4 regions of the Priestia aryabhattai genome follow, and region 4 is predicted to be linked to each of the others. Evidence: riboswitches for the same ligand, from Rfam matches in the RefSeq annotation. Region 4 holds a riboswitch; each other region holds the start of a gene.
What was found. A riboswitch is a leader RNA that binds a small molecule or an ion and turns the genes downstream of it on or off. The one in region 4 is predicted to bind cobalamin.
Positions count from the first base shown of each region.

Region 1: it holds a riboswitch for cobalamin, as region 4 does, so the genes downstream of both, M3225_RS19375 (ABC transporter substrate-binding protein) here and metE (5-methyltetrahydropteroyltriglutamate--homocysteine S-methyltransferase) in region 4, are expected to answer to the same signal.
Region 2: it holds a riboswitch for cobalamin, as region 4 does, so the genes downstream of both, M3225_RS10995 ((2Fe-2S) ferredoxin domain-containing protein) here and metE (5-methyltetrahydropteroyltriglutamate--homocysteine S-methyltransferase) in region 4, are expected to answer to the same signal.
Region 3: it holds a riboswitch for cobalamin, as region 4 does, so the genes downstream of both, M3225_RS09485 (cobyric acid synthase) here and metE (5-methyltetrahydropteroyltriglutamate--homocysteine S-methyltransferase) in region 4, are expected to answer to the same signal.

Region 1 is NZ_JAMBOQ010000004.1:158,776-164,828, forward strand. Features, by position in the region: gene M3225_RS19355 (BrxA/BrxB family bacilliredoxin) at 223-660, shown strand; gene M3225_RS19360 (class I SAM-dependent methyltransferase) at 795-1,574, shown strand; gene M3225_RS19365 (YpjP family protein) at 1,955-2,557, shown strand; gene M3225_RS19370 (thioredoxin family protein) at 2,725-3,060, shown strand; cobalamin riboswitch at 3,151-3,283, shown strand; gene M3225_RS19375 (ABC transporter substrate-binding protein) at 3,543-4,502, shown strand; gene M3225_RS19380 (adenosylcobinamide amidohydrolase) at 4,591-5,199, shown strand; gene cbiB (adenosylcobinamide-phosphate synthase CbiB) at 5,204-6,053, shown strand, end outside.
Region 2 is NZ_JAMBOQ010000002.1:800,983-807,035, reverse strand. Features, by position in the region: gene cobK (precorrin-6A reductase) at 1-485, opposite strand, end outside; gene M3225_RS11005 (sirohydrochlorin chelatase) at 482-1,384, opposite strand; gene cobJ (precorrin-3B C(17)-methyltransferase) at 1,403-3,025, opposite strand; gene M3225_RS10995 ((2Fe-2S) ferredoxin domain-containing protein) at 3,039-3,419, opposite strand; cobalamin riboswitch at 3,523-3,701, opposite strand; cobalamin riboswitch at 3,822-4,000, opposite strand; gene M3225_RS10990 (hypothetical protein) at 4,147-4,305, opposite strand; gene M3225_RS10985 (M42 family metallopeptidase) at 4,651-5,688, opposite strand; gene M3225_RS10980 (cation:dicarboxylate symporter family transporter) at 5,796-6,053, opposite strand, start outside.
Region 3 is NZ_JAMBOQ010000002.1:505,247-511,299, reverse strand. Features, by position in the region: gene M3225_RS09485 (cobyric acid synthase) at 27-1,553, opposite strand; cobalamin riboswitch at 1,646-1,825, opposite strand; gene M3225_RS09480 (YdcF family protein) at 1,973-2,536, shown strand; gene M3225_RS09475 (APC family permease) at 2,596-4,158, opposite strand; gene M3225_RS09470 (nitroreductase family protein) at 4,478-5,125, opposite strand; gene M3225_RS09465 (SDR family oxidoreductase) at 5,397-6,053, opposite strand, start outside.
Region 4 is NZ_JAMBOQ010000002.1:37,180-43,232, forward strand. Features, by position in the region: gene araA (L-arabinose isomerase) at 1-366, shown strand, start outside; gene M3225_RS06765 (sugar porter family MFS transporter) at 539-1,918, shown strand; gene M3225_RS06770 (hypothetical protein) at 2,293-2,544, shown strand; SAM riboswitch class I at 2,625-2,735, shown strand; cobalamin riboswitch at 2,816-3,004, shown strand; gene metE (5-methyltetrahydropteroyltriglutamate--homocysteine S-methyltransferase) at 3,157-5,454, shown strand; gene M3225_RS06780 (acetate uptake transporter) at 5,590-6,053, shown strand, end outside.

The DNA of each region.
Region 1 (6,053 bases), on a different contig from region 4:
AAACTACTATTTACTACTATAGTACAAAAAATGGAATATTAATAGTAAAAATCGACATTTTTATGGAAAAAAATTAGATGATATGACCCGGTTTTAGTCTTTCTTTGTCAAAGGGAAAAGGGAAATGGGACAACGATAAGGATTTGAAAGGTGAGTAGCTAGATTTTTCCTGGCTTTTATAGTATGCTTTTAGCGTGAATGATTGTTAGGAGGAATGTTAATATGTCAATGGCATATGAAGAATATATGCGTCAGTTAGTTAAACCAATGCGTCAAGAATTAACTCAAGCTGGTTATGAAGAATTAACAACAGAGGAAGCCGTAGTTGATTTTATGGAAAACGTAGAAGGAACAACTTTTGTTGTAGTTAATTCAGTTTGTGGATGCGCTGCTGGTTTAGCACGTCCTGCAGCAACACAAGCATACTTACAGTCTGAGCAAAAACCAAATCAAGTAGTAACAGTTTTTGCCGGTCAAGATAAGGAAGCAACAGCTAAAATGCGTGAATATTTTGGGGACATTGAGCCTTCATCACCGTCTATGGCGCTTTTAAAAGGAAAAGAAGTAGTTCATTTTATTCCTCGACATGAAATTGAAGGTCAGCCGTTAGAAGTTATTTTTGAAAACATTTTAAATGGCTTTAAGCAGCACTGTTCATAAAATGTCCTGCTTTTGTCACATCTAGCATGTAGATTTTTAGAGAAAAATCGCATATACTTTATAAGAAAAAGGATGTCTAGCGGCATCCTTTTTCTCTATGTAAATAGCCAAACAGTGTAGGGGGAGTTATGAAAGTGATTGTTACGACTGCTGGTCGAACAAATGAACACATGATTGTAAAAGCCAAACAGATAGCCGCCGATTTAAGTATACCTTTTGTAACAAGAGAGAAAAAATCCGTTGCAGATCTTCAGAATCTTCAAGCTGCAGACGTGCTGGTTGTCGGTAAGAATAGAGTAGAATTGCATGTCCAAAACGAAGAGGAACCTATTTTTTTTCATCCAAATTCCGCTATGTTTAGAGTGAAGAGATGGCTGCGTGGAGAACGTGATCCGTTTATTGAAGCAGCTAGTTTGGAAAAAGGAATGAGCGTGCTTGACTGTACACTTGGTCTTGCATCGGATAGCATGATGGCGAGCGCAGCGGTAGGGAAAAGCGGAAAAGTTGTCGGACTAGAAGGCAACCGCTATGTAGCTTATTTAGTCAAACAAGGACTTTTAAATTGGAAAAGTGACGTAAAAGAGTTGAACGATGCAATGAAGCGTATAAACGTGGTTCATCAAAATTTTGAATCGTTTTTGGCATGCTGTGAAGATAATTCTTTTGATGTTGTCTATTTTGATCCCATGTTTCAAGAGCAAATTGATGAATCGAATGGAATTAATGGTATTAAAGCGATCGCATTGTATACCACGTTGACGCCAATGGCTATACAAGAAGCAAAAAGAGTGGCCAAACAAAAGATCGTGTTAAAAGATCATTGGAAAAGCAGTCGTTTTGAAGAGCATGGATTTACTGTGCAAAAACGAAAAACATCAAAATTTCATTACGGTACAATTGACATACAAAAATAAACAAAAAAGTAAAATGAAGCACGATCATTGAAAAGACTTCCAAAACCTTTTAGGAATTAAAAAGTTTTGGAAGTTTTTTTTGTGAATTTCATCTAAAGTTCATAAAAGTATGATATATTTTTGAACATAAAAATACTTTTGTGTTTAAGCATCCAGCAAAACAGGAATATCTTGTATAGGTTTCCGCTCGGTGTGACAACCTCAAACAAAAGAAGGAAGGTGCTAACTAAAAAGTCGTCGAATGCCCGTAGACAGCATAAATGAATAAGCAAATATAGGTAAAAAATTAATAAGTATGTTACAATACCTAGTGAGTTATGATAACGAATTTTACGATATGAAAAGACCATATGGGAAAAGATGAGAAAGGAAAGATACGAATGCCTAGATGGATAAAAAGAATGCTAGTTGTATTTATTACAGTATTTACATTTGGGCTTGTCACTCCACCAGAATATTTATACGTTGATGATGCAAAAGCGGACAAGCAACATAAAGCAGGGTATGTAAGAGAAACAACTCCTGTCACAGCTGTTATAGAAGATATTCATTTGCCATATGAAGAACCAAAATATGAAGACGTTTCATCATTTGTTACGTATGCAATGGAATCAGCCGAAAAACAGTCAGTGGAAAAATTCGGAACGAAAATTGGGCCTGTCATTGAAGATGAATTTCGTCAAGCAGTGTTACCTAAAATTGAAGAAGTGCTGACCGGCATTGGCACTGAACGTGAACAGTCAATTCAGAATCTCGAGATAAGCGAGCACCCCGCTGCTGGCTATGGTGAAAAGATTTTCCATGTATATGACCGGGAAACCGGTCAGGACTTAATACGGTTTCATGTGCGGCGTGAAAACCCTCCAAAAGATGGATACTGGTTTAATTTTCACTATCATGCGGCTGCAGATAATTTTCAAAAGCATTATGATTTAGGGAAAATTTATTGGAACCGAAACATGCCGCCTAAATGGTTTAGCTGATAATAGACACAACATTCTACGATTTCGAAATGTTAGCTTTTTTAAGCTAGCATTTTTTTACGTCTAAAACCGTTATGGTCTAAATAAGCTGAAACATTAGCACAACGATAAAAAAATCGTTTATAATGAAGTCAGACTTCTTACCATAGAATAGTGAGAAGGAAAGAATAAATGCTGGAGGTAACACAATGAAACAATTTACGGAAGAAAAACAATTTCGCGAACAAATTAAGAATGAAACACTAAGCGTTGGGATTTTTACGACAACGTGGTGTCCTGATTGCAAACGTTTGGATATGTTCATTGGTGAAATCGTTGACGAAAATACAGATAAAGCATGGTTTAAAATTGACAAGGATGAGTTTGAAGAACTTTCTGCTGAAAACAATGTAATGGGTATTCCTTCTCTTCTTGTATATAAAAACGGTGAAAAAATTGCGCACCTGCACAGTGCAAATGCTAAAACGCCTGAAGCGGTCCGTGAATTTTTAGCAACTCTTTAATTCCCTAAGCTGCGAGAGCATTCTCGCAGCTTTTTTTGTGAGAATTGCTATTTCCATTTTTCGATGAGTGGGGTATACTAGGACAAGTGAATAATCGTAAAGCAATAAGGTCTCAATTTAAAGATTGAGTGAAAAGGGAAGTCTGGTGAAAAACCAGCGCGGTCCCGCCACTGTAAGCGCTTTGTGCGTAAGTCAGGAGACCTGCCTTATTGTTAGCTGTGAAACCTTCGAGGAAGGGTGAAGCAGGGTAATGAACATACATATCAAGTATAGTGAATGGATTCTTTTCCTGCTTACCTTGACGTTACCTGCTTTGCTTTCAATTGAAAGTAAAGCTTTTTTATTTTGAAGCTGCCGACGAGCAGTATACATAGTCAAAGCGGAAAAAACGGGATAGCGCTGCTTTTTGCATGGTCATTTGCTTTTCCTTTAACATAGAGGTTTCGTATTCACAATGAACAATATATAGGGGGAGTATTTAGATGAAAAAATGGCTTTCGTATTCCATTATTGCACTGTTAGTCATCGTACTTGCAGCATGCGGTTCAGGCAACCAAAGCAGCAGTGATAAAAAAACGAAGCAAGATACAGCACAAACGTCACAAGCTGCGTTTCCAGTAAAGGTAAAAGACGCGCGTGATAAAGAAATTACGTTGAAAAAACAGCCTAAGAAAATCGTTTCATTAATGCCAAGTAATACGGAGATTGTATATGCCCTTGGCCTTGAAAAAGAATTAGTCGGTGTAACAAGCAACGATGATTATCCTAAAAGCGTAAAGAAAAAAGCGCAGGTGGGAGATATGAACGTTAATGCAGAAAAAGTTATTGCTTTAAATCCTGATTTAGTGCTGGCACACGCTTCAAGTATGGGCGTTTCAGATGAAGTATTTAAACAAATTGAAAGCGCGGGTATTCCGGTATTTGTTGTAAAAGATTCAACGACGTTTGATACGGTTTATGATTCTATTACGCAAATCGGTAAATTAACGGGTAAAACAAAAGAAGCTAACCAAACAATTAAAGACATGAAAGAAAAAGTAGCTTCAATTGAGAAAAAAGCAAAAACGATTTCAAAAGAAGATCGTAAAAAAGTATGGATAGAAGTATCAGGAGCTCCTGAGATTTATACAACAGGAAAAGGTACGTTCATGAACGAAATGCTTACTATGATCGGTGCTGATAACGTAGCGGCTAGTGAAGACGGTTGGGTTAAGTTTTCTGAAGAGCAGGTTGTTAAGTTAAACCCTGACGTTATTATAGCAACGTATGATGCAGATAAAAATGAGATTATGAAGCGTCCCGCTTGGAGCAGCATGACTGCTGTAAAAGAGGGTAACATTGAGAAGATTGATCAAAACAAAATCAATCGCTTAGGACCTCGTATTGTAGATGGCTTAGAGGACTTAGCAAAAGCGGTATACCCTGAGGTGTACAATAAATAAGAAGAGGGACCATATTCCAGTTCGAATTGAAAAGGGGATTGGTCCCTTTTCACATCTTAAAATTGAAGAACGGCCTGAGCTTTTAATCATGAAAACCGAGACTTCTTATAAAACATACAGCTCAGGCGTTTTAGGAACAGGTATTACGGAAACGGACACCTTTTACAATCGATTTGTTCACAAGAACTATTATTCAGATACTCCTTCTTTGGAGTATGAGCAATATTTGATGAAAGAAAATGTGCGTCATGATCAAATCGTAGGTTTGATGACAGCCGTTTGGTTAAAGGAAAGAGCGATTTACTGTTATGAGGGCTACGGAGTAAGAGTAGCCTCAGTGATAACGGCGGGAGTAGGAAACGCAGTGGACATTACAGCTGATGAAGCTGTCCCATTCTATTCCTCTCCTGGTACAATTAATATGTTTTTTTTTATTGAAGGAAAGCTTACAGATGCTGCATTTTTACAGCTTTTTATTGCGGCTACAGAAGCCAAAACAAAAATGCTGTCACAGCTGGGTGTCATAGATCCAGCTACAAAGACGATTGCTACGGGAACATCTACGGACAGTATCTCAGTTGCAGCGTCTCAGCAGGGACCGTTATATGAATATGCAGGCTCTATGACCGCTTTAGGTCAAGCGGTAGCCAAGCTGGTGAAAATAAGCTTAGAGCAGGGACTTAAGGAAAAGAGGTGAAGAAATGAGTATTACACAAGTGATGATTGCACACATGACGGCCATGACGATTGCTTTACTAATTGACCGAATCATAGGCGACCCGGAAAATTGGCCGCATCCCGTGCGTTGGTTTGGCAAGTGGATTTATTGGATGGATTCCAGGTTAAATAAAGGTACAGGAAAACGATTCAAGGGATTGCTTCTTGTTATAAGTATGGTTGTGCTCGCAGGAGTTATTCCTTTCTTATTCCTTCATATTTTGTACGGAGTTCATTTTATAGCAGGTGTTTTAGTAGAGGGCGTAATGATTGCGACTACCATATCTACTCGTTCCTTAAGTGAAGCTGCTTATAAGGTACAAAAGCCGCTTCAGCTAGGAGATATGGAGAAAGCTAGATATGAAGTAAGCATGATTGTGGGACGAGATACAGATCGTTTGTCAGAAGGAGAAATTGCCAGAGCGACGGTAGAGACTGTCGCTGAAAATACAAGTGATGGTATTACAGCTCCGCTTTTTTATGCATTTATAGGAGGAGGAGCCCTAGCCTTTTTTTACCGAGCTATTAACACATGTGATTCAATGGTTGGGTACAAAAATGACCGCTACTTTCTGTTTGGCTACTTTAGTGCAAAAACCGATGACGTATTAAACTATATTCCAAGTCGGTTAACTGCAGTGGTGATGACCGCTGTTAATGTAGCAAAAAGCAAGTATTCTCTTTGGCATGTAATGAGTTTGATTAAGCGTGATGCTAAGAAGCATCCAAGTCCAAATAGCGGATACGGGGAAAGCGCAGTGGCTGCTCTTTTAGGTGTTCAACTCGGCGGGCTTAATACATATAAAGGCATAGAATCTAATCGTGCAAAGATGG
Region 2 (6,053 bases), 760 kb from region 4:
TTATCCAGCCTTGGAAGCATACGAGCAACAAGCCGTACATCTGAAAGAGGAAGCAGCTTTTCTGTAAAAACCTGCAGCGTCTTGCTGCCTGTTGTCAGCATAATAACTCCTTTTTTCTCAGCTGCTACTTCTGCTGCTTCTTCATACGTAGAAACCATCGTCATATTATCATAGGTAAAAGCCTGCGAAGCCCGCTCATAGCGTATGTAAGGAATCGCTGTTTCAGCAGCCGCACCGATAGCATTTTTAGACGCTTCTTCGGCAAAAGGATGACTTGCATCAACAATAGCTTTTACACCATGTTCGTTTATAAAATCCGTCATATCTTCTTTTGTGAGACGTCCAATTTTCACTTTCACTTCTGCTCGCTGTAATTCGATTGCTGCATTGTCGGTTACAACCGTTGCCGTAACGTCATAACCTGCTTTTTTCACTTGCACGGCTAATGCACGTGCATCGCTAGTTCCAGCTAACAATAAAATCATTTTAGCTCGCCGACCTTATCTTCATGGTGATCGTGGTGATCGTGGTGATGGTGTCCGTGATCATGGTCATGATCGTGATGATGATGGTGATCAATATGCTCCATAATGCCGAGGCGATATTGACACGTATCGCAGTTCATTTTCACTTCACCTTCTAATCCTTCTTCAGCACGTTCTTTTAAAATTGTCTGCAGTTTTGGATGAAAACCGAAATAGCCGGCTAGCTTAAACTCAATGTCTTCATGCTGCAATTTATAATGCTTAACCATTTCTTCTAAACGCTTAATTAATACGCCTGTAAATAAGAAATACGGAAGAATCACCACTTTTTTAGCGCCTAATTTCAAACATCGCTCCACTCCTTCATCAATCAATGGAGCGGTCACGCCCATAAAAGAAGTTTCAACGATTTTATAGTTTGTTTTTTCCCAAAGAAGGCGCGTAATTTTATATAAATCACTGTTTGCATCAGGATCACTTCCTCCTCGTCCTAAGACAATAACAGCCGTGTCTTCAGCTGGAGTTTCTAAATTCTCTCCTGATTCTTGTAATCTCGTTTTTAAAATTTCAAGAGCTTCTTCATGAACGCCAATGGGACGCCCGTATACGAAGTTTACATGTGGATATTTTTCCTTGGCCTCATCTATAGCCGCCGGAATATGTATTTTAGAATGACCAGCAGGCAAGAGCATAATCGGAATCACAACTACATCTTGTGCTCCTTTTGCCACACACGTGTCAATTCCTTGACTTACATTCGGACGTTCAAACTCCAGAAAACACGTTTCTACTAAAATAGATGCGTCCCAATCATGCTTCATAGTAGAAATAAACTCGCGAATTTGATCGTTCCCTTCAGGATCTCTGCTTCCATGACCTACAAATAAAACTGATTTCATATAATGTCCTCCCATTTCTTAATCTCCGCACGGAGCTGGTTCTACTTTTATTTTTGGTGTTATATCTTGATAGTCGAAACCATAGACGTTCTTCACACGCTTAAAGAATTTATGAAACCGCTCATTAGGATGACCTTTTTCTTTATATTCATGGATAATATTCTCCACTATTTCAACAATGTCATCGGGCGCTATGCCTTCCGCTACAATTTGACCTGAATGCGCATTGCGTCCAACCGTTTTAGCTCCTAAAAATAAGTCAAACGCACCTTTTCTATAGACAATGCCGATATCTTCTTGAACAGCACCGTAACAAGCCATACCGCATCCATTAATACCAAGCTTCAGCTCTTTTGGCATGTCCATTCCCCCCAGGCGTTTTTGTAATTCTTCCGTATGTGGAATGGCATCGCTTTTTTCTCCATCGCAAAAATCACACGCTTTGATTGTGAACACGTCTCCGACCGGAGATAATAAAAAGGAAGCTGCTTGGAGCTTTTCAATGATCATATCTGGATGAGCCGTTGGAATTTGCAGTTTGATTTGATGGTCAGGTGTATACTCCATCGTACCTTTTTCACCAACAACTTCTGCTAGTGTGGTCATTTGAACAGGCGTGAATTTCTTATTTGCAAGTCCTGGACTAACTGCTACTTCAAAAATAGACTCGATTGGCTGGTGTACGACCGCAGAAGTGGATTCACCTAAAATTGCTTGAAGCGCTTCTTCTGCAAGGGCTCGTGAAGCTGCTGTTTCTTCTCTTGTGTTCTGAACTGCTTCAATAGCTGAAGCTGATTGCTTTACAGCCTCCTCTTGATCAAGAGCCCATGGTTCTGCTTCTTTTCGAAGTCGCTGATGAGGTCTTAGCGGCTGCTCTGTTTGGTTGAGGGTATATTTCCGCTGATACCCGCGCGGTGTAATCATTAAATCGTCGTAAAAGAATGTAGAGGAATTTCCAACAACAACGGTAGTCAGCATGCCGATTTCATGATTTAACATATCTTTTAAATTGGTCATTACGACTTCTTCACGGTCACGATAAGCGCTTTTCACAAGACCAACAGGCGTATCAGGGGAACGGTATTTTAATAGAATCCTTTGCGCTTCAACAATTTGCCTTGTTCGTCTTCCGCTTTTCGGATTATAAAAAGCCACTACAAAATCTGCTTGTGCAGCTGCTTCAATTCGTTTTTCGATTAGCTCCCAAGGCGTAAGATGATCACTTAAACTAATCGTACAGGCATCATGCATTACGGGTGCACCAAGGAGAGATGCACATGAATTAATGGCCGAAATGCCAGGAATTACTTCCAGCTCTACGCCCGTTTCCTTTTTCCAGCCCTTTTCAATCAACACTTCATACACAAGTCCAGCCATTCCGTATACTCCTGCATCTCCGCTTGAAATAACCGCCACGGTTTTCCCTGCTTCAGCTTGCTTTACAGCTTCTTGTGCACGGCTTACTTCTTCGGTCATTCCTGTACTGATAATTTGCTGATTCGTTAACAGTCCTTGAATTAATTCCACATAGGTTTTATAACCGATGATCATATCACTTTCTTGAATGGCTTCTCTTGCTCGCTGTGTAATATGTTCAAAGCTTCCTGGACCGAATCCAATAACTAACAGTTTACCTTTCATGCTAGCTCCTCCTTTATGCGTTACTTTTTACTTTGTCAATTCCTTCTATGGAGTCACTGTTTTCTGGAGAAACGAAACCCTTTTGATCATATTCATAAATAAGCGATTCCTTTAAGCTGCAGCCACCTGCTAAATGCTCTTCGACAATCCGGTGAGCCACTTTTTCAGTGACCTGCTTGTACCAGTCTCCCGAAGGATATACGATAGCTACAGGAGCATCTTTGCATCGTCCGTTACAGCGCGTACGCGTTGTATGAACCGCTTCATCTAAGTTCAGTTCCCCCACTTTATTACGAATAGCTTGCGTGGCTTCTTCTCCACCTTTTCTCATACAGCTACTTCCATTACAAATCAACACGTGATGTTTTGTTCCATTTAAGTTCCACGTCGTCACACTCATTCGCTCCTTTACTAAAAAAAAGCGCCTCTATCAATGATAGAGGCGCAGAAAAATTCAAACTAAGTTTTTGCACTTCCACCTATATCCCGTAGGGTAAGCTTAGCATTAGAAAAAGGCTGGTTTCCTGACTTCGATTCATCACTTGATTGCGCCTTCCCGAATACAGTGGCAAATGCAATCAGCTCCTCTTCACAGTGGCGGGTACGCGCTGGCTTCACACCAGACTTCCCATTTAACGCAATGTAAATATTACGCACCTTTTTTTTGCACGATATGCAGTTTTATGCTACGAGAAAAACCCGCTTCGCTAATATGCGAGCGGGTAAAACGTCAGAATAAAAGTGTACACGAATGCCACTTTAAGCCAACGTTTCCCTTCCCGCTCCCCGGAGAAATAGAAACTTCACAATAAAGACAGGTCTCCTGACTTGTGTATCATTCTACTTGAGAACCTTCCCGTGATTTTTTCACAGTGGTTATACTCGTTCGTCCACACTTACAGTTGCGGGGGCAGTACTGGTCTTTCACCAGTTTCCCTATTAAGCCTTCTTGGCACCTTTACTGTTGCTGTTTGATATATATGAACCTTTTAAACTATCAGAATAATAGAAGTAACTACCATATCATAGCGTACATTTTTTTTTATTTCAACTCTATTCTTTTCGTAAGATACAAGAGGCTATAAAAAAACAAGAGCAAAAAATCAGCTCTTGTTTTTCTACTATATAGCTACCAATGTTAAATGAGGATCATTATAATACACGACTTCTGAAAGAACTTTACAGCCATTTGTTTTTGCAAAAGCTTCTCTCGCCTGCTTTTCAGTTTCAAATTCAAACATTTTCATTTCTTTTCCAGCATACACCGTCAGTACCCACATGAAAAGATTCGCCTCCGATTATTGTAGTGATCGCTATATCCACATTATGACGAAACCATTTCCTTTTGAAAACCCATTCTACAAAACTTGTCATAAGAAAATTTTAAAAATTTAAAAACATTTTAACTCCTGGAAATGAACAAAATGTACAAAAGATCTAAGCAGTATTATACCTTTTTAAAAAAGGCGCTTTCTTAATCAACTGGTGCTTCACCAGTAAAAATATGTATAGTATCTATAAAAAAAGAAGCCGGCTATCCGGCTTCTTTTTAGGAAAGAACAGACATAATAACCCCGTCCTGCTCTTTGTTTTGCATAAAAATACATTAACTAAATATTCACCTCTTAAAGCTGAACCATATTTGACTGAATATAGTGATAAAGAAGCTTATACGTATGATTTAATGAATCTTGATGCGTTCTCTCAAACGCATGAGAAGAATCAATTCCTGGACCAATTAAGCCGTGTACGATGTCATGTCCAGCACGAATAGCAGCAGAAGCATCTGATCCGTAAAACGGATAAATATCTAATTTGTACTGAATATCATGCTGCTTGGCTAACTCCACCAAATGTTTTCTCAAACCGTAATGATATGGGCCGCTTGAATCTTTTACACAAATAGACACGGTGTATTCATCGGTAGATTGCCCATCACCCATAGCACCCATATCAACCGCTAAGTATTCTACTGTTTGAGGCGTAATGTTCGAATTTCCTCCGTATCCAATTTCTTCATTATTGGAAATGAGAAAGTGCGTGGTGTATGGCAGTTCTATTTGTTCTTCTTGAATCGTTTTAATGAGCTGAAGCAATAAAGCTACGCTTGCTTTATCATCAAGATGACGGGATTTAACAAAACCGCTTTTTGTTATTTCTACACGAGGATTAAACGAAACAAAATCGCCGACTTCAATTCCAAGGCTGAGAACATCTTCTGCACTATGTACTTTTTCATCCAGTCGAATTTCTATATTTTCTTGATTTCGCTCAGCTTTTCCTGCATCTTTATACACATGGACAGATGTTTGATGCATAAGGATGGTTCCTGTAAATACTTCTCCTGATGAAATTTCAATTTCACAATATTCTCCTTCAATGGAATTGTAGCGAAATCCTCCAATTAAGTCGATTTTCAGACGCCCACTCGGTTTGATTTCTTTTACCATGGCACCTAATGTATCGACATGAGCCGTCAGCATGCGGTGATGATCAGTATCTTTACCGGGAATTGTAGCGACTAGGCCTCCTTTTCGATTGCGATACGTTTGAATATTTAGCTCTTTTACATAGTCTTCGACAAATGAAATAACCTTTTCTGTATTGCCAGAAGGACTGGGAATCGAAACAAGCTTTTTAATTAACTGAACAGTTTCCGTCATTATGACACTTCCTTTGTCTCTCATTTCTTTTATTTTACCATATGTTTCAAAAAAGATAACAGGCAGCTACAAACAAAAAAGCCGGGCAGCTGCCCGGCTTTTTTGTATTAAGCTATGTTTGATTTCTTTAATTCGTTTGTGTAATTTAATGATTTTTGCTTATCAAATTCACCTTCAGACTTCGACATCACAATAGCAGCTAATGCATTTCCTACTACGTTAACTGTGGTACGCATCATATCAAGAATGCGGTCAATTCCTGCAATAAATGCCATGCCTTCAAGAGGGAAGCCCATGGATTCAAGTGTAGCAAGTACAACTACAAACGATGCCCCCGGCACACCAGCCATTCCTTTTGACGTTAA
Region 3 (6,053 bases), 470 kb from region 4:
AAAAAACAAGTGAAAGCCTCTGCAAGCTATACTTTTTGTGCTTGCTCCGGGCTTTTATAGTTGTCTATTAAATGATACAGCTTTTCCATATCTATAGCTTCTCGCACATACGCCGCTGCTTTTGAAAAAGACTCATCTTTTTGCAGGCGGCTGTTAAATGTATCCGTAATGGGCGGCAATTTTTTATGTTTACGAATTTGATTAAGCAAAGCTCTGCGCAAAGTATCATTATGAAAGACATCATGAACATACGTACCAATGACGTTTTCTTTAACCGTTCCTTCTTTTTCATCATCGACCACTGCAAAAGCCTCCGTCATGCTCTTAGAAACCGTCTTTCCCATATGAATTTCGTAGCCTTCAATCGAAACTTTTTCACTCTCTAGCTGAACGTATCCAGAAACTCTTTCTGTTTTTTTGCTGGTAGTCATAATGGTTTCCACCGGAAGCAAACCCAGCCCTTTAATAGATTCAATTCGGGACTCTACTGCATCGGGATCTGTAATCGTCTCACCTAACATTTGATATCCTCCGCAGATGCCAATAACGTGAACGTTCGTTGTGTTCAAGACTTGATTAATTGCTAGACCCAGGCCGCTTTCTTGTAAAAACTGCGCATCTTCAATCGTATTTTTACTTCCTGGTAAAACAATTAAATCAGGCGTACCTAATTGTGACGGCTTGGTTACAAGTCTCACATGACAGTCTTCTTCTAAGCTTAGAGGGTCGATGTCTGTAAAATTTGAGATGCGTGGATACGAGATAACCGCAATATCGATTTCTTTTAACGGATTCACAAGCGTTGAGTAATTTCTGAGTGATAACGAATCTTCAGCGTCAATTTCCACGTCGTGCATATAAGGAATAACTCCTAGTACCGGAACACCTGTGTATTCTTCAAACCACTTCAACCCCGGTTTTAAAAGCTCTAAGTCTCCTCGGAATTTATTGATTAACACCCCGATAACTCTAGACTTGTGTTCATCTGGAAGCAATTGAAGAGTACCCACTAAGCTTGCAAAAACCCCTCCTTTATCAATATCTCCTACTAACACAACAGGGGCTTCGGCTATCTTTGCTACGCGCATATTCACGAGTTCCCGATCGTTTAAATTCACTTCAGCAGGACTTCCAGCACCTTCAATCACAATTCGATCATAATGATTTGCAAGCTCTTTATAAGCCTCTGTGATAACGTTCAAACCTTCATTAAAAAATTCTTGCCGATACTGAAAAGCAAACATATTACGAAGCGGCTTTCCATGAACGACAATTTGAGATTCATGATCACGAGTTGGTTTAATTAAAATAGGGTTCATATTGGTTGTTGCTTCTACTCCAGCCGCTTCTGCTTGAATTCCTTGCGCTCTGCCAATTTCTTTTCCATCCATTGTAATGTATGAATTGAGCGCCATATTTTGCGATTTAAACGGTGCAGTTTGATAGCCGTCTTCTTTAAAAATGCGGCAAAATGCTGTAGCAATCATGCTTTTTCCAGCGTCTGAGTGCGTTCCTTGAATCATAAGAGGTTTTCCTTTTTTCACTTTATCCACTCCCTATCACATAAAAAAACCTTAACTGTAAAAGTCAAGGTTTGGTCATGCGCTCATTAACACATTGTCTTGACTTATTTCTCCCACCGAAAAATAAGGGGTTTTTAAAAGCAGGTCTCCTGGCTTATGCTTCATTTTACTTCTGCTCCCTTCCTAGTTTAACTAGTGGGTCTTTGCAGGTTCATCCACATTTACAGTAGCGGGGGCTGCACCGGATTTACACCGATTTCCCTATTATCCTCCTTAGAGGCACTTTTAAAATCATTTATTCTTTATTGTAACGAATTTTATAACCATTCACAATAACAATTTTCTTCTATTATTATATATTACTGTGTTTATACTTATTTGGATCTCGTATGCTATAATAACAATTATTTTCCAAACATCTTATGTAATAGCTAGGAAGGTGCTCACAGTTGAAGAAAAAAATAATTTATATCTTTATTAGTTTGCTTGTTCTTTATATAGCAATCATATCTTTTTTTATGTATCAAATAGCTCACAAGCCTGTTCCACAAAAAGCAGATTACGTGCTCATTTTAGGTTCTAAAGTAGATGGAGATCAAATGTCTCCTAGTTTAAAAGAACGAGTAAAGACGGCTTTATCTTATTTACAAACACATAAACAAACAAAAGTCATCGTAACGGGTGGAAAAGGATCCGATGAAGAAATCTCTGAAGCAGAAGCAGCCTATCGTTTTCTACGAAAAGAAGGAATTGAAAAGGATCGAATTATAAAAGAAGACCAGTCAACTTCTACTTTTGAGAATTTTACTTTCACTAAAAAGAAAGTCGATATTCAAAATAAAAAAGTAGTGCTTGTTAGCAGTGATTTTCATTTATTTCGCTCCTCTATTATTGCCAAGCGTCAAGGCTTTCACATATATCCTTTAGGTGCAAAAACACCTAACTCAATTAAACTTCAAGCCTACTTTCGTGAGTATGCTGCTATTTTAAAAACATGGCTGTTTGATAAATAAATAGAGTACACGCCTATATAAACGAAAAAACACGGCATGAATTCATGCCGTGTTTTTTATTAGTCATCTGTATCGATAACTGCTTTTGGTAAACCTGTATATTTCGCCCAGTAGAAAATACCGAGGGAAACGAGAGCAATTAAAATTAAGTCAAGTGGGTTGCTTAGCACACCTTGTCCTCCACCAAATGAACCTAGGTAAGAGATAACAAGCATAATAATATAATAAGCAACTAGCCACCACGCAGATTTAAGCTGCTGTGCAAATTTTACAACGTCAGTTGGTACGTATTTTTTAAACGCTACGTAGATAACGACCATTAGAAGCTGTGATCCTAGAAGCCAAGAAATTGTCGTCCACCCTGACCAATACACGATGTAGGAACAGAAGATAAATGAAACAGGAGCAATAACACTCATACCTTTTAATTTAAAAGGCTTTTTAAGGTCTTTTGCATTTACTCTGAATGCAGCAGCTGAAATTGGCGCAATAGCATAAGACAGAATAAGTGCTACTGAACATACGTTTACTAGTGCTTCCCACGAAGGAAATGGCAGTGTCCAGAATACAGACATTCCAAATGATAGCCATAGTGACGCACGTGGAATTCCTGTTTTCTTATCTACTTTTGAGAAACGTTTAAATAGTGTTCCATTACGAGACCAAGCATAAACTAGACGAGAAGTTGTATTCATAAAGATGTTCCCGTTACCGCCTGGTGATAAAATAGCATCAAAAATAACAAGCGTTACTAACCAGCCAAGGCCTAGAATAAGTGCAATATCTTTAAATGGTAAAGAGAATTGCTCTTGAATTGTTCCCCATCCTCCTGATAGCATATCAGACGGAATGTTACCAATGAACAATACTTGCAGTGCTGTGTAAATAATCGCTGAAAGTACAATACAGATAATTAGCGCGATTGGAATATTACGCTGCGGATTTTTAACTTCACTGGCTACAGAAACAATAGGGTGAAGTCCTAGGTAGGCAAACATAACGCCACCTGTTGAAATGGCTGCTTGAATACCATTAAAACCAAACGGAGCAAAATCGCCAGTTGTAAAGTTAGCTGATTTGAAGTGATAAGCTAACACGACGATAATTGTAAGAGGAACCGCATATTTGAACACAGATATAATGACATTTGACTTAGCAAATGCTTTTACACTTACGTAGTTAATGATAAAAAATAGCGTTAACAACGCGAACTGAAATAACCAGCCAATTGTAGTAGGCGATTCAGAACCATGTTTAGTTAGACCAGGAAGCCAAAAAGCAACATACTGACGTACAGCCGTTACCTCGATGGCAATCAAACTAGTGTAAGCAATAATGGTAATGAATGAAATTAAGTAACCCACTAAGTGACCATGTGAGTAAACTGGATAACGGATAATTCCACCGGTACGCGGCAGCGCTGCTCCAAGTTCAGCATACACTAAACCGATAAGTAAAATAATGACTCCGCCAATCAGCCACGAAAAACTTCCGGCTGGACCAGCCTTTGACGCTACGTTACTAACCGCAAATAACCAGGCGGAACCAAAAATAGCTCCCATCCCAATTAACGTTAGGTCAAGTAACGATATTGATTTTTTAAACTTTCCTTGATCAGACATAAAATCCTCCTTTAAAATTCCCACTCCACATACCTAACGCCCTTGCGTCCGATATGGGATTCTTTACATCATCCTCCTCTTACTAAGACCTCACAAGTGGATATGTTAACAAATATTCTCTAAAAAACCAAGTTAAAAACTTTATTTTTTTGCAAAACATCATTGAATTGTTTATGTATAACGCATAAATTCCACAGAAGATTTGAGGACTACTCCCCTTATTTAACCGCATTTTTCTTAGGTTAAACATAAAAGAATATTCAAACTATTCTTCGTAAAAAAAAGCTTGAAATTAGAAAATCCCAAGCTTTTTTTGTGATTATTTAAATACTTTTACACGTTCACTTAGCGCTTGAAACTCTTTTTCTCCCGCCGGTGCCACAGGATTACCAAATGGCATTTGGGCAATCAGCTTCCATGAACTTGGAATATGCCAAGCTGCTTTTACTTCATCGTCAATCAATGGATTGTAATGTTGTAAAGTTGCTCCTAGGCCTTCCAGCTCAAGTGCTGTCCAGATTACATGCTGCAGCATACCTGATGATTGGTTAGACCAAACTGGGAAATTTTCGCTATAAGATGCGAATTGTTTTTGCAACCCTTCAATTACTTCTTGATCTTCAAAGAAAAGAACTGTTCCATAGCCGCTTCCGAATAAGTTCATTTTTTGATCCGTATCTGCAAAATTTTCAGCTGGCACAATTTCACGAAGCGTTTCTCTCGTAATACCCCATACTTTATCATGCTGTTCGCCAAATAAAACGACTACGCGTGCGCTTTGAGAATTAAATGATGAAGGGGTATGTTTCACCGCAAAGTTAATAATTTCTTCAATTTTTTCTTCTGATATTTTTACATTTTTATCAATTGCATAAATAGAACGTCGGTTTTTAATTGCTTCATAAAAATCTTTTCCAACCTGTTGCTGATCACTTGATTTATCAAATAATTTATCTAAAAAACCCATTTTCCACACTCCTAATTGTTTGTTTTTTTAAACTTAAATTGCATGTTTATACCCTTCCCCCTGATAAAAGAGGATAAACAAGATATAATGAATTCTTATATCTCTAATTCGAGATATTAAACCGAAAAAATATTAATTGAAATTTAATTACTTTATGTAACTTACTTTACAATGATTATTTCAGTCTGTCAAGAAAAAAATTATTATTTGCTTCTTTTCTTGATTATATGAAAAAAGACTGCTAGATATGGCAGTCTTTTTTCGTAGATGCTTAATGTTCATAAATCATTTTTCGCGTCATTCCTCCGTCTACTACGAGGTTAGCTCCTGTCACAAAATCATTTTCAGCGTTTGTTAAGTACATACACGCTCTTGAAATATCCGCCGGCGTTCCCACTCGATTAGACGGATGCTGCGTATGATCAATTTCACGGAGGCCATCGTAATCCGATGTCTCAATCCATCCTGGAGAAATAGCATTTACTGTGATGTTGTCACCACCAAGCGAAATGGCAAGTGCATGAGTTAAAGCAACGATTCCTCCTTTTGTAGCGGCGTAGGCTTCTGTATGAGGTTCAGACATTGTAGCTCTCGTAGAAGCTAAGTTCACAATAGAGCCTCCGCTTTCATTTTTCCTCATCACTTTAGCCGCTTCGCGAGAGCATAAAAACACGCTGCGCAAGTTCGCATTGATAATGTCATCCCATTCATCAACGGTTAGCTCATACGGTGATTTCCAGCGAGAAACGCCTGCATTATTAATCAAAATATGTATCGTCCCATACGTACTGACCGTTTTTTCAATGAGATTTAAAATATCTCCTTCTTTTCGGACGTCTGTTTTTACAAAAATGGCTTCCCCGTCTTGTCTTTGAATAGCCTCTGCGTGACGCTCCCCTTCCGTTTCGTCCATGTCTGCCAATACTAC
Region 4 (6,053 bases):
CCAACGCTAGCAACAAACAAGCCAAAACTAATCGTCTCTCCGCTAGGAATCGGCAACCGCGAAGACCCGGCCCGCTTAGTATTTGACGGTAAACAAGGCGAAGGCGTAGTGGTTTCCATGGCTGACTTTGGTACGCATTACAAGCTGTTAATTAACGAAGTATCCGCATTTGAGCCGGAAGCTCCAGCTCCAAATCTTCCGGTGGCGCGCGTGCTTTGGAACATTAAGCCAAACTTCCAAGACGGCGTTAAAGCGTGGATTGAAAACGGAGGCGGTCACCATACGGTACTTTCATTAAATTTAACCACGGATCAAATTGTAAGCTATGCAAAGCTTGTTAATTTAGAGTACGTCATTATTAAGTAAGCATTCTTATTTCCAAGGGAGCGTTGCTTCCTTGGAAATGAAAATATGATGTAGCTTTCACTAATCGTGTGGACTATTCGTGAAAGAAAGTCGTTTTTAAGAAAGAATGAAAGCGTTTTAAATTCATGTGATAGGTAGCAAAACTAAGACAATAAAAAGGGGATATATAATCATGAGTAAAGTATCAAGTAAGTTTATCTTCTTCTTCGGCTCATTTGCCGGTATTTTATTCGGTTATGATATTGGGATTATTGCTGGTGCAGAAGGTCATATCCGTCAAGCATTTCATTTAAGTCCGCTGTGGCTGGGAATTGTTGTTTCGTCTTTAATGGGCGGAGCGATTATCGGTTCCATTTTAAGCGGTTTATTAGGGGATAAGTTTGGACGAAGAAAGTTAATTTTAATTTCTTCTATCATCTTTCTTTTAGGCTCAATTGGTTCAGCCATCGCACCAGAGGAAATTACGTTAACGATTGCTCGCGTCTTTTTAGGTACAGCAGTAGGAACGGCTTCTTCTTTAGTTCCTGCATATATGTCAGAAATCGCACCTGCTAATATTCGCGGGAAGCTTTCGGGTTTGAACCAATTAATGATTGTAATTGGACTATTATTAAGCTATATCGTAGCCTTTATTTTTGAGCCGGTTCCAAACAGCTGGCGACTAATGCTTGGCAGCGCCGGTATTTTTGCGGTCGTATTATGCATCGGTATGATAAAGCTTCCAGAGTCACCTCGCTACTTAATTAAAAATGGGATGGGAGATAAAGCGCGTGAAGTTTTGCGTACGCTTCGTCCCTCAGCAGCTGAAGTGGAAGCTGAAGTGTCTGAAATTGAAAGCGTAGCTGTGCATGAAGAATCAGGCATCAAACAGCTGTTTCATAAAAAATTTCGTTTAGCTTTAATTATTGGCGTCGGAATGGCAACTTTTCAACAGATTCAAGGCGCAAACTCGATTGTTTATTATGCGACAAGCATTGCCCGTCAAGTGGGTTTAGCCCCGCAGGTAGCAGCTGGTTTTACGGTCATTGTTGGGGTAATCTTCGTCGTGACAACACTTATTTTTCTGCAGTTTGTTGATAAATACAACCGCCGTACCATTCTTACGGTTGGCGGAGCGGGAATGGCCCTTTCCTTTTTTACACCGGCTATTCTTGGAGCAGTAGGTGTTAATGAAGCCGTAGTTAACTGGGTTACGCTAATTGCACTTTGCTGCTTCATCCTTTGCTATGCGTTTTCTTGGGCGCCGCTTACTTGGATCATTGTAGGGGAAATTTTCCCGCTTTCTGTACGCGGAATCGGTGCTGGGATTTCGTCTGCCTTTAACTGGACGGGGTCACTGGCAGTTGGGCTTGTGTTCCCTATTTTAGCTGATCAGTTTAGCTTAGGCGTTATCTTTTCAACTTTCGGGATCATTTGTATTCTCGGATTATTCTTCATACGTTTTGTAGTTGTCGAAACAAAAGGACGGAGCCTAGAGCAAATTGAAACGGACATGGCAGCTCGCTCTGAAAGAAATTCTTTGAGTCCGGTTGAGCGTAATAAATACGTCTAATTGTCGTAAACGTTTTAAATGTAAGAATCCTTTGCTATCTCAGCAAAGGATTCTTTTTTTACGTAATGTGAATGATTCATAGATACGATAAAGGTATCTTTTTTTTAAAGTCTTTCTATGATTTACAGTAAGACTTTTGGCATATTCTACATAATTCTTAAAGAAACCTTGTAGCAGAAGGCTCAGTCAAACATTATAATAGATAATGAATGATGATATATCCTCTTTATTTGTCATATATTTGTATTACATATGTAATTGAAGCAAAACATTCACTTGATATACTGTTTAACGACTTAACTTTATCTGAAAATTTACAGTGAAATACCTGTTTATAGAGGCTTAGAACATACACAGCAAATGGAGGAGCTATAATGGCAAACGAAAAGATGAAAGAAGGACTTGATCGTTTTATTAAAGAAGATTTAAATGACCTTTTAGGTAGACTGTTCCCTTTAATGGACCGGGAGTGTGCCGAGGAAAAGAGAAAACTTATTGAAACAGCGGTAGAGTACATTTACTCATCAGGATACCATCAAGGAGCAAAAGACTTAATTGAAACACATCGAAAAGATGATTACAAAATGTTAAGGCAAAAATTAGCGTCAGCACCTCCTGAAAACTGATTTTTTTGAAATTTCTTTTGACAATGTAAATCTAAGGTGTTAAGATAACTCTACATTCAAAACATTATAAAAAATTAAAACTCTTATTGAGAGAGGCGGAGGGACTGGCCCTATGAAGCCCGGCAACCATTTAACGATCCTGTTAAAAAGGTGCTAAATCCTGCAAAGCGTATAGCTTTGACAAATAAGAGAGGATTTCATAGATACTATGCCTCTCTATTACGAATAGAGAGGCTTTTTATTTTATGTAATCCTGTTTTGAATGTAACAATTTTATAAAAATGCATCAGGTGCTGTGTAACGAATGTACGCAGCTTAAAAGGGAAGACCGGTGAAAATCCGGCGCGGTCCCGCCACTGTAATGGGGAGCAACTTATTAACCACTGTTTCATTCTGAAATGGGAAGGGATAGGAAGCGATGAACCTAAGTCAGGAGACCTGCCTGTTGTATGCACTTAAGCTCTACGGGATATAGAGAGGAGTGAGGAATACGTGTTGAGAAAAACAGGCTATCTCAACTCTAGTTAACGATGCGTATCATCTCTCTTTTCATTTCGAAAAGAGAGATTTTTTAGTTTAGCGGAAAAAAAGAAACTACAGGGAGTGGAAAAAATGAGCAGTGTAAAAAGTTCAAACTTAGGTTATCCAAGAATTGGTGAAAAACGAGAATGGAAAAAAGCGCTTGAGCAGTTTTGGGCAGGAAAGCTGGAGAAAGATGTATTTTTGCAAGAAATTGAAGCTCTTCGCCTTGAACATCTTAAAAAACAGCGTGACGCAGGAATTGAATTGATTCCAGTCGGCGATTTTAGCTTATACGATCACGTGTTAGATACAGCGGTTATGTTTGGTTTGGTGCCAAAACGTTTCAATTATGACGGAGGGCCGGTATCGCTTGAAACGTATTTTGACATAGCGCGAGGTACAAAAGGTGCAGTAGCATCTACGATGACAAAATGGTTTAACACAAATTATCACTATATCGTACCAGAGCTTGACGAAGCAAAGCCTGCTCTTGTAGAAAATCGCCCGCTTCAATTCTACAAAGAAGCAAAACAAAAGCTAAATATCAAAGGAAAGCCCGTTATTTTAGGGCCAGTGACATTTGTGAAGCTGTCGAAAGGGTATAAAGAAAGTGAGTTTGAAAAAATAGTTGAACAATTTGTTCCTCTTTATGCGACTATTTTAGCTGAGCTACAGGCAGAAGGCGTCGAGTGGGTACAGATGGATGAGCCGATTTTATCTACAACGCTATCAAAAGAAGACCTGGCGTTGTACAAAGAAGTCTATCAATCTTTGAATGAAGCGGCACCGAACGTAAAGGTTATTTTGCAAACGTATTTTGACAGCGTTGATTACTACAAAGAAGTTGTGTCTCTTCCTGTTCAAGGAATTGGTTTAGACTTTGTACATGACCGCGGAGAAAATCTCACTGCGCTTAATAAATATGGTTTTCCAACTGATAAAGTGCTTGCGGCAGGAGTTATTGACGGACGAAACATTTGGCGTGAAAATTTGGACGAACAGATTTTAACGCTTAGTGAAATTGAAGAAGTAGTATCAAAAGACCGTTTGATCCTACAGCCTTCATCGAGTCTATTACATGTTCCTGTCACGGTGAAAAGCGAAGAAACCATTGATCCAATTTTAAAGAACGCTCTATCCTTTGCAGATGAAAAGCTGAAGGAAATCACGCTGTTAACAAAAGCGGTGCAGCAAGGAAAAGAAACAATACAAGAAGAGATAAATGTAAGCAAACAGGCCATTCAAGCATTAAATCAATCATCTTTCCGAAATCATCAGGACGTGCAAGAAGCGCTGAAGCAACTCAGCTATAAAGCGGAGCGTCAAGCACCGTTTGACGTACGTCAGCGCGTTCAAAAAGAGGCTTTTCAACTGCCGCTTCTTCCAACCACAACAATTGGAAGCTTCCCGCAAACAAAAGAAGTGCGACGCGAGCGTATGAAGTGGCGGAAAGGTGAGTTAAGCAATGAAGCGTATGAAGCGTACATTAACGATGAAATAAAAAAATGGATTGAAATTCAAGAAGACATCGGCTTAGATGTGCTTGTGCACGGAGAGTTTGAACGAACGGACATGGTTGAGTACTTCGGTGAAAAATTAGGAGGCTTTCAGTTTACTAAGTTTGGCTGGGTGCAATCATACGGTTCTCGCTGCGTAAAGCCGCCGCTTATATACGGAGATGTATTCTATCAGCAGGCGATGACGATAAAAGAAACGGTCTATGCGCAATCTCTAACAAATAAGCCGGTTAAAGGAATGCTGACGGGTCCAATTACGATTTTAAACTGGTCGTTTGTGCGTGATGATATCTCGCGCTACGACGTGGCAAATCAAATTGCGCTTGCTCTTAGAAAAGAAGTGGAAGCACTGGAAAGTCAAGGCATCTCGATGATTCAAGTGGATGAACCGGCGCTTCGTGAAGGACTGCCGTTAAAACGAGAAAACTGGGAAAACTACTTGAACGCCGCGGTGTATGCGTTCAAGCTAGCCACGGTATCCGTGCAAAATGATACGCAAATTCATACGCATATGTGCTATTCAGAATTCGAAGAGATTATCGATGCCATCAAAGCGCTTGATGCCGACGTGATTTCCATTGAAACGTCTAAAAGCCACGGTGAATTAATTTATGCGTTTGAAGAACATACGTACAATCAAGGAATCGGACTTGGCGTGTACGATATCCACAGTCCGCGCATACCAAAGCTTGAAGAGCTGACGCGAAACATCGACCGCGCCTTGCAGGTCCTTGATCCTACATTGTTTTGGATTAATCCCGACTGCGGCCTTAAAACAAGAGGAATCAGTGAGACGGTCGAAGCCTTAAAAGTCATGGTTGCTTCAGCAAAGCAAACAAGACAAAATTTATTGCAAAACGTTCAATCGTAAGGAATCAAAAAACAAGCAGTGTAGAGGCTACACTGCTTGTTTTTATAGGGTTTTAAAAGCCCAGAAATATCCATTGACACTTCCCGTACATTTTTGTATCTTTTTAAAGTGTTTTTAAAATCAGGGAGGTACAACATGAGTAACAACAGCACACAGCACGTTAAAATTGTAACAGCTGATCCATCAGCGCTAGGCCTATTCGGACTTGCCATGGTGACACTCGTTGCATCGTTTCAAAAGCTTGGGGTAACCGATGGTGTTTCATTGGTATTGCCATGGGCGATTTTTTTAGGCGGAATAGGACAGTTAATCGCGTCTATTCAAGATTTCAAACATAATAATACCTTTGGCGCAACTGCTTTTGGTGCCTTCGGGTTATTTTGGTTAGGTGTAGCCATGACATGGCTTATTCAGCTTGGAGCATTTGGGGAAGCGCTAGCAAAAGCAGCGGATCCGAAGCAGCTCGCATTTGCTTTTGTAGGCTACTTTATCTTCAGCGTTTTTATGACAGTCGGAGCAATGGGCACTCATAAAGTATTATTTATTATTTTTGTGTTAATTGATTTCTTATTTATCGGATTATCGCTCAGTACATTTGG